DNA from 2 places in the Planococcus liqunii genome. Region 1 is predicted to be linked to the other one. Evidence: riboswitches for the same ligand, from Rfam matches in the RefSeq annotation. Region 1 holds a riboswitch; the other holds the start of a gene.
What was found. Region 1 has a riboswitch for S-adenosylmethionine ahead of metC (cystathionine beta-lyase). Riboswitches for the same ligand answer to the same signal wherever they lie in the genome.
Positions count from the first base shown of each region.

Region 2: another riboswitch for S-adenosylmethionine. It lies ahead of QWY22_RS16220 (methionine ABC transporter ATP-binding protein); the one in region 1 lies ahead of metC (cystathionine beta-lyase).

Region 1 is NZ_CP129238.1:2,815,032-2,820,747, forward strand. It holds gene QWY22_RS14190 (STAS domain-containing protein) at 1-263, opposite strand, end outside; gene QWY22_RS14195 (cobalamin B12-binding domain-containing protein) at 241-894, opposite strand; gene QWY22_RS14200 (hypothetical protein) at 913-1,266, opposite strand; gene QWY22_RS14205 (antibiotic biosynthesis monooxygenase family protein) at 1,263-1,568, opposite strand; SAM riboswitch class I at 1,761-1,863, shown strand; gene metC (cystathionine beta-lyase) at 1,940-3,118, shown strand; gene ystJ (NADP-dependent malic enzyme) at 3,197-4,435, opposite strand; gene QWY22_RS14220 (3-hydroxybutyrate dehydrogenase) at 4,584-5,348, opposite strand; gene QWY22_RS14225 (SDR family NAD(P)-dependent oxidoreductase) at 5,365-5,716, opposite strand, start outside.
Region 2 is NZ_CP129238.1:3,284,047-3,289,762, forward strand. It holds gene metX (homoserine O-acetyltransferase MetX) at 1-656, opposite strand, end outside; gene QWY22_RS16210 (O-acetylhomoserine aminocarboxypropyltransferase/cysteine synthase family protein) at 670-1,962, opposite strand; SAM riboswitch class I at 2,066-2,181, opposite strand; gene QWY22_RS16215 (glycerol-3-phosphate acyltransferase) at 2,311-2,952, shown strand; SAM riboswitch class I at 3,080-3,194, shown strand; gene QWY22_RS16220 (methionine ABC transporter ATP-binding protein) at 3,323-4,354, shown strand; gene QWY22_RS16225 (methionine ABC transporter permease) at 4,344-4,994, shown strand; gene QWY22_RS16230 (MetQ/NlpA family ABC transporter substrate-binding protein) at 5,050-5,716, shown strand, end outside.

The DNA.
Region 1 (5,716 bases):
GAATCACTCCGTTTCCCATAAACATCCGCCAAAAGCAGCTCGCCTTTTCGGGAAATAAAATTAAGCTCAAATTTTGGTTGAAGAACTTCGGAACTTAATAGGGTTTTTGCTTTTTTCAGACTTTCTTCATCGACAATATCGGTGAAAATCCGGCAGTCGCCAAATAGCTCAATCGCTTCTGCTGAGCCTTCGGTGATGACCAGCTGGCGATCCAGTGTATATGCCGGGAGCGGCAATCCATTAAATTGAGATGTCGTAGTCATTGCGCGGCTTCTCTCCCGTCTTCAGCCAGAGTTCCAACTGGCTTAAATCTTGTATAACCATCGCACCTGTGCTTCTCAAAGAGTTCACATTGGAAACATTGACCGCCCGTCCACCAATTAAAACAGCAGGTTTTGACGGCAATGCCAAAAACGCTTGTGCATAAGTTTTTAAAACAGGCAGCCTGTAAACAAGTGCCGCCGATAAAGCGACGACATCAGGCTGCCATTTTTCCGCAGCTTCCAAAGCATGCGGCAACGGAAGGTTCGGGCCCATGTATTTCACTGACCAGCCATGGTCACGAAAAAGGCTGGAGACCATTTTTAGGCCGATGTAATGGTCTTCCCCTTCGGGACCAAGAACCATCACTTTTCTTTCCAGCCCTTTTTCTGCCATTTCACGATTGTCCACAGCGGATACAACAAAATCACATATGGCTGTCGCTAAATGCTCATCCGCTACTGTTATTTCATTGTTTTCCCATAAAGAGCCAATATGATACATTGCCGGTGTCAGCAAATGGTCGAATAATTCTTTGCGGCTGTGCTGATCGAGGAAGAAACGGATGTGGCGCAACGCTTCCATATCTTCGCCTTCCAAAAACAAATCCGCTAATTGAATGGGTTGAATCATCGGATCAACCTCCTTTTGCTACGGTTTAGTAAGTAAGGCATTCGCTTCATTCAGGCAGGCGAGCATAAAGCGCTCTTCCTGCTTTCCCGTTTTCCCTGGAAGAATGTCGATGAGCCTTTCAAAATTATCGATAATAAGTGCAGTTTCCACATTGCGGCTGTTCAGCACCGTCTCGAGCCAGCGGCTATAATCAAGGAAAACTTGCATGTCTTCCAATTCATAAGCTGTTTCCAAATGGTCCAGATGGTGATGGTTGTCTTTTTCTGTATGCTGAAATCCCCGCTCGCCGAAGCGCTCCCACAAATTGGGGTAAGCTTCATAAATGCTCTTGGCCGTTTCCAGTGCAATTTGGCCTTTAATGGCTTTGTTCATTCGGCCACCACTTCATACTGGCGGACTTTCGGAGCAATTCCTGCCAGGTCCTTGTCAGGGTAATTCTTTTCGAGTTCATGGATTTCTTTAAACTCGCTGCTTCGGACCCATTTTAAATAAGACTCTTTTGACTGCCATTCCATGTGCACGGTCAATTCATTTAATTTTTTGGTGTTCTGGATCAAGCGAAACTGCTGAAAGCCTTCTGCCTGGTCTACCCGGCGGGAACGATTTCGGTATATTTCAATCAGATCCTGTGTTTTTCCCATCGGTACTTCTACAGTTGAAGTCACAATATACATCCATATTCCCCTTTTATAAAAAATAGTTAATGCTTATTATAACCTTTCGCTATTCGAATTAAAAGAAATGCCCTTTTGCTTCTTACATACTTCAAGTGGATGTTTTTAGATTATTTCATTTTTTCCCTTGCACTTCCGGCTGAAATGCTCTAGACTTACAAATATTAAATCGCACATAATTTCATAATTTATTTCTTATCAAGAGAGACGGAGGGATTTGGCCCTGCGATGTCTCAGCAACCAGCCTAACGGCAACGGTGCTAATTCCAATAGGCAACCGCCTAGCAGATGAGAAGATGATATTCCCAAACCAGGGGCTTTCTTCTTTTCTGAAGAAAGCCCCTGGTTTTTTATATGAAAGGATGATAAACATGACAACTCAAAAATTGGAAACGCAATTTATTCATGCCACCGGCGTAGACCGTGAAACCGGGGCAGTCAATGTTCCCCTCTATTTATCTTCGACTTATCATCAGGAAAGCTTTGATGAATTCGGACCTTTCGACTATAGCCGCTCCGGAAATCCGACGCGCTTAAAGTTGGAAGAAACCATTGCCAAACTTGAAAATGGCACACGCGGATTCGCCTTTTCTTCCGGCATGGCCGCGATTTCATCGGCTTTTATGCTGCTGTCCGCTGGTGACCACGTGCTCGTCTCTAAAGACGTATACGGCGGCACTTACCGGTTCGTTACAGAAGTTTTGAACAAATTCCAGATTGATTATACATTTGTCAATATGACGGACTTGAGCGAAATGGCGGAAGCGATTCGCCCGAACACTAAAGTCATTTACCTTGAGACGCCTTCCAATCCGGTGATGAACATCACCGATATTGAAATCGCTGCTAAACTGGCAAAAGCGAATGACTGCCTGACATTTGTCGACAATACTTTTATGACGCCGCTTTACCAAAATCCGCTGGACCTTGGAGCGGACCTTGTCCTCCACAGTGCGACGAAGTTTCTGTCCGGGCATAGCGACATCATTGCCGGCCTTGCCGTAACGAAAGATGCAGAGCTCGGCACCCGTCTGGGTTTTATCCAAAACACCTTCGGTTCTGTTTTAGGCGCCCAGGACGCTTATACGCTAATTCAAGGCATTAAGACACTTGGGGCACGTCTTAAGCAATCTTCCGCTTCGGCGCGCATTATTGCCGATTACTTGCATAGCCATCCGGCCATTGAAGAAGTCTACTATCCGGGATTCCGGTTCCACCCGGGATACCCGATCCATGAACGCCAAGCAACAGGCGCCGGAGCTGTCTTGTCTTTTCGGCTAGCTGACAAGAAAGCAGCCCGGGCATTTGTGGAAAGTTTACAGATTCCGCTATTTGCCGTCAGTTTAGGGGCAGTCGAATCGATCTTGTCGTATCCCGCAACCATGTCCCACGCTTCTATGCCAAAAGAAGAACGCGGCAAACGCGGCATAACCGATGGCCTGCTGCGCTTGTCTGTCGGGTTGGAACATACCGACGATTTATTGGAAGACTTGGAACAGGCATTGCAAAAAGTTCGGCAGCAAACCGGAAATGCACCGTCGCTTCTATAGGCCTGCAAAGCTTCTTTGACTCTTCAAAATCGATGTTAAAAAGCGGCCAATCCAAAAGGATAGGCCGCTTTTCTTCTATTATATATGTTCTTTGCCGGAAACAGCTGGAACGCCATCCAGTGTGTTTTGCGGCAAATATGCGTAATTGGCAACGCCCGTCTCGATTGCGGCCTTCGCAACAGCGGCAGCTACAGCCGGTGCTACTCTCAGATCGAAAGGAGCCGGTATCACATAATCGTCGTGAAGTTCATGCGCCTCGATCAGTCCGGCAATGGCTTCAACGGCCGCAATTTTCATCGCATCATTGATTTGGCTTGCTTGAACATCCAAAGCCCCTCTGAAGATTCCGGGAAAGGCCAGCACATTATTGACCTGGTTCGGAAAATCGGAACGCCCGGTCCCAACGATGCGCGCGCCCGCTTCTTTCGCCAAATGCGGCAGGATTTCCGGATTTGGATTAGCCATTGCGAAAATAATCGGATCTTTTGCCATCATCCGGATCATTTCCTGCGTCAGCGCACCTTCCGCTGAAACGCCGATAAAGACATCTGCACCATGGATAACGTCGCCCAGCAAGCCTTCCAAACGGTCCGGATTGGTGTTTTCCGCCACTTTTTCCTTGTATGGATTCATGCCGTATGTCCGGCCTTCAAAAATAGCGCCTTTTGTATCGCACATCACGAGCTGGCTGCAGCCAAACTTCCTTAAAAGCTTCACGACGGCTATACCGGCTGCACCTGCGCCGTTAACCACGATTTTTGTATCAGCAATCTCTTTTCCGACCAATTTCAAGGCATTGGCCAAACCAGCCAATGTCACAATTGCCGTCCCATGCTGGTCATCATGGAAAACCGGAATGCCCATTTCCTCCTTCAAACGGTCTTCTACAACAAAGCAAGTCGGCGCCGAAATATCCTCCAAGTTGACGCCGCCAAAGCCAGGTTCAAGCAATTTGACCGTTTGAATGATGGTTTCAGCATCCGTTGTGTTCAAACAAATCGGAAACGCATCGACCCCCGCGAATTCTTTGAACAGCAATGCTTTTCCTTCCATTACCGGCAATGCCGCCTCAGGGCCGATATTGCCTAGCCCAAGAACCGCCGTGCCATCCGTGATGACCGCCACTGTATTGCCTTTCATTGTATAGTCATATACTTTGCCGCGGTCTTCCGCTATTTCCCTGCACGGTTCCGCTACTCCAGGAGAATAGGCAAGGCTTAAATCCCGTTCATTTTTCACCGCCACTTTGGACCGGACTTCCAACTTCCCTTGATGTTTCCGATGCAACTGCAAAGAATCGCTCTTCAGGTTCGACATTGCCTCATCTCCCTTTGTTATAATGGTTTATTATAAAGACTATTCAGAAAAATAAAACCCCTTTTCGTCCGTCGCATGACAATTCAGCCTTTTGGCCGAGAAGACAAAAAAAGGAAGCGCTTTCCTAGCCGCTTCCTTCCTATTGCGATTACTGGGCCGTATAGCCCCCATCTAAAATGACCGCTTGGCCCGTCATTCCACGGGCAGAATCGCTGGCAATATAAAGTGCCAGATCTGTAATTTCATTTACATCCAACAAGCGCTTTTGGGGTACAAGCGGATACAGCACTTCCTCCAAAACCTGTTCCAGCTCAATCTTGCGTGTTTTTGCCAAATCCGCGAATTGGTTGCGCACCAGCTGCGTATCGACATACCCAGGGCAGATAGCGTTTACCGTAATGCCTTGTGCTGCCGTTTCAAGCGCCGCTACTTTCGTTAATCCAATGACGCCGTGCTTGGCAGAATTATAAGCCGCTTTTCCGGCAAATCCGATTACGCCATTGATCGATGCCATATTGATGATGCGGCCAAATTCTTGTTTTCGCATATGCGGCAATGCATGCTTCGTCGCGATAAACGGCGCCGTCAGCATGATTTTAACCAGCAGTTCAAATTTCTCTGTCGGGAAATCTTCAAGAAGCGAGACATGCTGCATGCCGGCGTTGTTCACTAAAAAATCAAGACGGCCATAGGTCTCGACCGTAAAATCAATTGCATTTTTTATATCCTCTTCTTTTGTCACATCACAAACGATGCCCATCGCTTCCCCAGGCAATTGCTTGGCGGCTGTATCCCCTGCTTCTTGCGTCAAATCGGAAACGACGACTTTAGCACCTGCCTCCGAAAAGGCTTTGGCAATATCAAAGCCGATGCCGCGTGCGGCTCCCGTAATGAATAAAACTTTCCCTTCCATCCAACTTCCTCCTCCATCAAATTGCGGTCCAGCCGCCGTCCACTTTAATCGTCTCCCCTGTTACAAAGTTCGCTAAGTTGGAAGCCAAGTAAAGCACTGCTCCCGAAATATCTTTCGGCTGGGATAAACCTTCCAACAGGATGCGGCTATGCACTTCGTTCTTGAACTCTTCATCTTCAAACATTTTGGCTGTCAGCTCGGTTTCAATGAATGTCGGGGCCACAGCATTGACGCGGATGCCATTCTTTGCCCATTCCACCGCTAACGCTTTTGTCATTTGCACCAAGCCGCCTTTGCTTGAGCAGTAAGCGGCGCGTTTAACAAATCCGACAAACGCCATTTGGGAAGCGATGTTGATGATGCGTCCA
Region 2 (5,716 bases), 470 kb from region 1:
CGCTGGTCGAACAAATTGCCGCTCCGGTAAGTGACCATCGCAGCCATCCGCGCCAGTTCAAACCCTTTTAGATCTGCAGAATCCACATAATTCCCGCCCTCAAAAAGTGCATCAGTTTCTATGGATTGAATGCCGATCCAGTTGAATGCTACTCCGTAATCGCTATAGGCGGGCGTCACTGCAAGCGGCAAAATGCCATCTACAAAATCCGGATACAAATGCCCCCACTCCAGCGCTTTCATCCCGCCGAGCGAACCACCAAGAACCGCTGTCAGATGAGAGATGCCAAGTTCTTTCAAAGCGGCATATTCCGCACGCACCATGTCGCGTATCGTAAGCAGCGGAAATGAGGCCCGGTAAGGTTCTCCGGTTTCCGGGTTTATCGACGTTGGTCCCGTTGAACCATGGCAGCCGCCGAGCACGTTAAAGGTAATGACTTGAAAAACGTCTGTATCCACAGCTTTGCCAGGCCCGATCAGCCCCGACCACCAACCTGGATTTTCAGCAGTGCCTACAGCGAACTGATCGCCTGTCAGCGCATGGCAGACGAGGATGGCCGGAGCCCCTTCTTTTCCGCAGCGTTCATAGGCAAGTTTCACATCATGCAAGACTTCCGTAGATTCTAAGGTCAGTGATCCTATGGATACAGTCGTCATGTCCGTTCCCTCCTTACACGTTTTCCAAAACTGCTGCCTGGATGGCTTGTTCAAGATCGGCAATCAAATCTTCCGGATTTTCAAGCCCTACTGACAAGCGGATCAATTCTTCGGTAACGCCTGACAATTCCAGTTCTTCTTTTTTCAATTGCTGATGCGTGGTCGAAGCCGGGTGGATGATCAATGATTTGGCATCGCCGACATTCGCTACATGCGACCATAAACCGACACTGTCAATGACTTTGCGCCCCGCTTCGCGTCCGCCTTTCACGCCGAAGTTGACGATTGAACCGTAGCCGTCTCTCAAATATTTCTGCGCCAACTGGTGAGACGGGTGGTCTTCAAAACCGATATAGTTTACCCACTCCACTTGCGGATGGTCTTTCAAATATTCCGCAATCAAGCGCGCATTGCTGTTATGGCGCGGGATGCGCAAATGCAAAGTTTCCAGTCCCTGCAGGAACGCATGGGCACTTTCCGCACTTAATGACGGCCCGAAATCGCGAAGCAGCTGCACGCGCAGCTTGGTTGCGAACGAGGCGCCTTCCACGTCGATGCCATAGCGGATGCCGTGGTAGCTTTCATCCGGCTCTGTGTAGTTCGGGAATCTTGAATTATTCCAATTGAACTTGCCGCCGTCCACGACAACGCCGCCAATGGTTGTGCCGTGCCCGCCGATCCATTTTGTCGCGGAATGGATGACAACGTCTGCGCCGAACGCGATCGGATTGCTGCCGTAAGGCGAGGCAAATGTATTGTCAATCAATAAAGGAATCTGATTTTCATGGGCGATGTCGGCTACCGCTTCTACATCAAAAACGTTCAAGCTTGGGTTTCCGATAATTTCACCGAAAATCGCTTTTGTTTTATCCGTAATGGCTGCCCGGAAGTTTTCCGGGTTTGTTGTTCCGTCTACAAATTTAACCGTGATGCCATAGCGCGGCAATGTGTTGGCAAAAAGGCTGTAGGTACCGCCGTACAGATTGCCGTCCGCCACAATTTCGTCTCCCGCTTCCGCTACGTTCAGAATGGAGAAAGCAATGGCCGCCATTCCCGATGCAAGGGCGACTGCAGCAGTCCCGCCTTCAAGAAGCGCCACACGCTGTTCAAAGACGTCCACGGTCGGGTTCATGATGCGCGAATAAATATTTCCTTGTTCTTTCAATCCAAATAAGTTTTGGGCATGCTCCGTATTTTTAAACACATAAGAAGTGGTTTTATGGATGGCTACCCCTCTCGCTCCAGTCACTGGATCCGGTTGTTGTCCGCCGTGCAATAAAAGCGTTTCTGGTTTAAAGTTTGTCATTTTGTTTTCCTCCTAAGGTTTTTTTGATGGAAACCGCGGTTGAGGAGGAATAGAAAAAAGCCCCCTTCAATTAAGAAGAGGGCCGTTGTATACGGATTGCCTCCTCTCATCTGCCAGATCCCGTCTTGCCGGATCTGTAGGATTTAGCACCTTTCCAAGCATCGCTTGTTGGTTGCCGGGCATCATAGGGCCTATTCCCTCCGCCTCTCTTGATAAGAGTATTCAGATTTAGTTTTCCATCATGTTGAGTAGTATAAAAAGAATAAAATAATTTGTCAAGTCTATCTTTTCTAAAAATTATGAAACCATTACTTCTTTCAGCCGTTTACTATATAGAGGTGAGAAAATATGATTTTATGGATTGCATTTGCACTTTTTTCAGGTTATTTGATCGGCTGCCTTCATGGTTCTTCCCTTGCCCAGCTCTTATCCGGCGTCAATGTCAAAAAAGAAGGCGTCAAAAATTCTGGAGCGTCCAATGCGGCAATCGTCCTTGGCTGGAAATACGGCGCACTGGTCGCTTTTTGGGACATCCTGAAAGGAGCTCTCGCCGTCGTCGGATTCCGCCTTTTGCTGAACAGCTTTTCTTTATCCGATGACACGGTTTGGATGCTCTTGTTCCTGGTAGGAGCCGGTGTGATTTTCGGCCACAACTTCCCATTTTATATGAACTTTGACGGCGGCAAAGGAACCGCTTCTGTCATAGGCGTCATGCTTGCGCTCGACTGGAAACTTGGGCTTGCCGGCGGATTGCTGCTGGTGCTGGCGGCACTAGTCACCAATTATTTGGTGATTGGCGTGCTGGTTTTGTATGGCATGTTTTTTGCCATCGCCTACTGGCCGGCTGAAGGCATCTGGCCCCTTGCCACTGCTGTTGCCTTATTTGCTATGGCCGTTTGGAAACATCTTGAAAACATTATTCGCATCAAAGATGGCACGGAAACAAAAGTATCTGCGGTATTTCGAAAGAAACCAGCAGGGTCCGCCTAACACAACGGCTTCACATAGGTCTTTTTGCTTCTTTTCTCTGCTTGAATAAAGTTTTTTAGAGATGCCCTTGACTTATTCGTTATTTCACAATAAAGTAAACATTACAAATCGAATAACGTACATCACTTTCTTATCCAGAGAAACCGAGGGACAGGCCCTATGACGTTTCGGCAGCGGGTTCGCTATATGCGAACACTGTGCTAATTCCTGCAGATGCTTTTTTTGCATCTGGAAGATGAGAACGAGATGGTTTCATTCTGAAGCCTTCTTTTTTCTTGTGGATAAGAAAAAAGAGGGCTTTTTTTCGTTCATTTTGAAAGAAAGTGGAAGTGTACAGTAAAGGTTTAGACAGCAAGAGGAGGCATACCAAATGATTCAATTTGAAAAGGTCGCAAAAACCTACCAGTCGGGCAAGCAGGAAATCCACGCGTTGAACGGCATTGACTTGACCGTTGAAACAGGTGAAATATATGGTGTCATCGGCTTTAGCGGCGCCGGCAAAAGTTCCTTGATCCGGACGGTCAACTTATTGGAACGGCCGACAAGCGGCCGGGTTTTGATCCACGGCAAAGACATCTCCACCCTATCCAGCAGAGAAATCCGGGAAACCCGGAAAGACATCGGCATGATTTTCCAGCATTTCAATCTGTTGAATTCAAAAACGGTGTACCACAACGTCGCCATGCCGCTTATCCTGGCAAACACACCGAAAAACAAAATCAAGGAACAAGTAAAAGACTTGCTTGATTTTGTGGGGCTTGCAGACCAAGCTGAGAAATACCCTGATCAGCTTTCCGGCGGACAGAAGCAGCGGATCGGCATTGCCCGTGCGCTTGCTACCAACCCTTCGGTTCTGCTGTGCGACGAAGCGACATCCGCGCTAGATCCGCAAACAACGCAGTCCATCCTGGAATTGCTTCGCCGCATCAACCGGGAATACAATATCACCATTTTGCTGATTACCCACGAGATGGGCGTAATCCGGGAAATCTGCGATAAAGTCGCGGTTCTCGAAGCCGGCAAAGTGATCGAACAAGGCAGCGTATTCGAAGTATTCACCAATCCGCAGCAGCCGACAACCCAGCGCTTTGTCCGTTCTGTCATGAACGACGACCTGCCTGAATCGCTTCTGAACCAAATTCAGGACCCGAACCGCAGCCATACGATCTACCGCGTCCAGTTTACAGGTCCTTCTGTCGGTCAGCCGTTGATGTCGCGGGTATCGCGGGAGTTCAATCTCGATCTGAACGTGCTGTTCGGCAACATCACCGAACTCCAAGGCGCCCCATATGGCAATTTGATCGTCGAGTTTTCCGGAACGCCGGCTGAAATTGAGCAGGCGTTGAAAGCGATTCGAAGCGACACGGTCAAAGTTGAGGAGGTTAAGAACTATGCTAGTTGATAACGAACAAATTTTAGAAGCCCTTTGGGAAACCGTTTATATGACAGGTGCTTCGTTTCTTTTTTCTTTGATCATCGGATTCCCGCTCGGAATACTGCTGGTCGTCACCCGCAAAGGGCATTTGTTGGCAAACGAGCCGGTTTCGAAAGTTTTGAACATCATCATTAATATTTTCCGCTCCGTGCCATTCATCATTTTGATGGTCGCCATCATTCCGTTGACCCGCCTGATTGTCGGCACGTCAATCGGCACAGCAGCCGCCATCGTCCCACTGGTCTTTTATGCAGGGCCGTATATCGCACGCTTAATCGAAAACTCCTTGCTTGAAGTGGATAAAGGCGTTATCGAAGCAGCGCAGGCAATGGGTGCCACCCCTGGGCAAATCATCTTCCGCTTTTTGATTCCGGAAGCCTTGAGTTCACTGGTCCTGGCATTGACGATTGCGATTGTCGGCTTGATTGGTGCATCCGCTATGGCCGGAGCCATCGGAGGCGGCGGCCTCGGAGACTTGGCCATCACCTACGGTTACCAGCGCTTTGATACCTTAGTCATGGTCATCACCGTCGCTATCCTGGTGATTCTCGTCCAAGGCGTGCAGTCGCTCGGAAACGTGTTGTCAAAACGCGTACGCCGCAGTTAAAAACAACATCATTAAATTCTAAAACAACTAAAACAAACATTGGAGGAAACACAACATGAAGAAAATTACTTCCCTTTTACTATTAGCCGCACTGGTTTTGCTTTTGGCAGCATGCGGAGGCGGCGATGAAGAAGGCGCCGACGGCAACCGAAAAGTCACACTTGGCATCAGCGGCTCTGATACAACGATTTGGGATTATGTAGGCGAAAAAGCTGCAAAAGAAGGGATCGACATCGAAATCGTTACGTTCTCTGACTATGTCGCACCGAACATGGCGCTTGCCGAAGGCGAATTGGATTTAAATGCATTCCAGACCATTTCTTATTTCGATGAATTTGTTGCTGAACATAAATTGGATATCGTCCCGATCGGTTCTACTGTTATTGCTCCAATGGGCCTTTACTCTGAAAAATACAAGACGGTCGATGAACTGCCGGACGGTGCTCAAATTGCGCTGCCGAACGAAGCGACAAACATGGGCCGCGGCTTATTGCTCCTGCAGGAAGCCGGTTTGATCAAGTTATCGGATGATGCCGGATTGACTGGCACTGCGGACGACATTATCGAAAACCCGAAAAATATCGAACTGGTGCCGATGATTTCCGGCCAGACGCCTCGTGCCATGGCGGATGTTGCTGCTTCGATCATCAATAACGGTGTTGCCGTCGATGCCGGATTGAATCCATCGGAAGATCCGATTGCCCGTGAAAGCGAAACTGCCG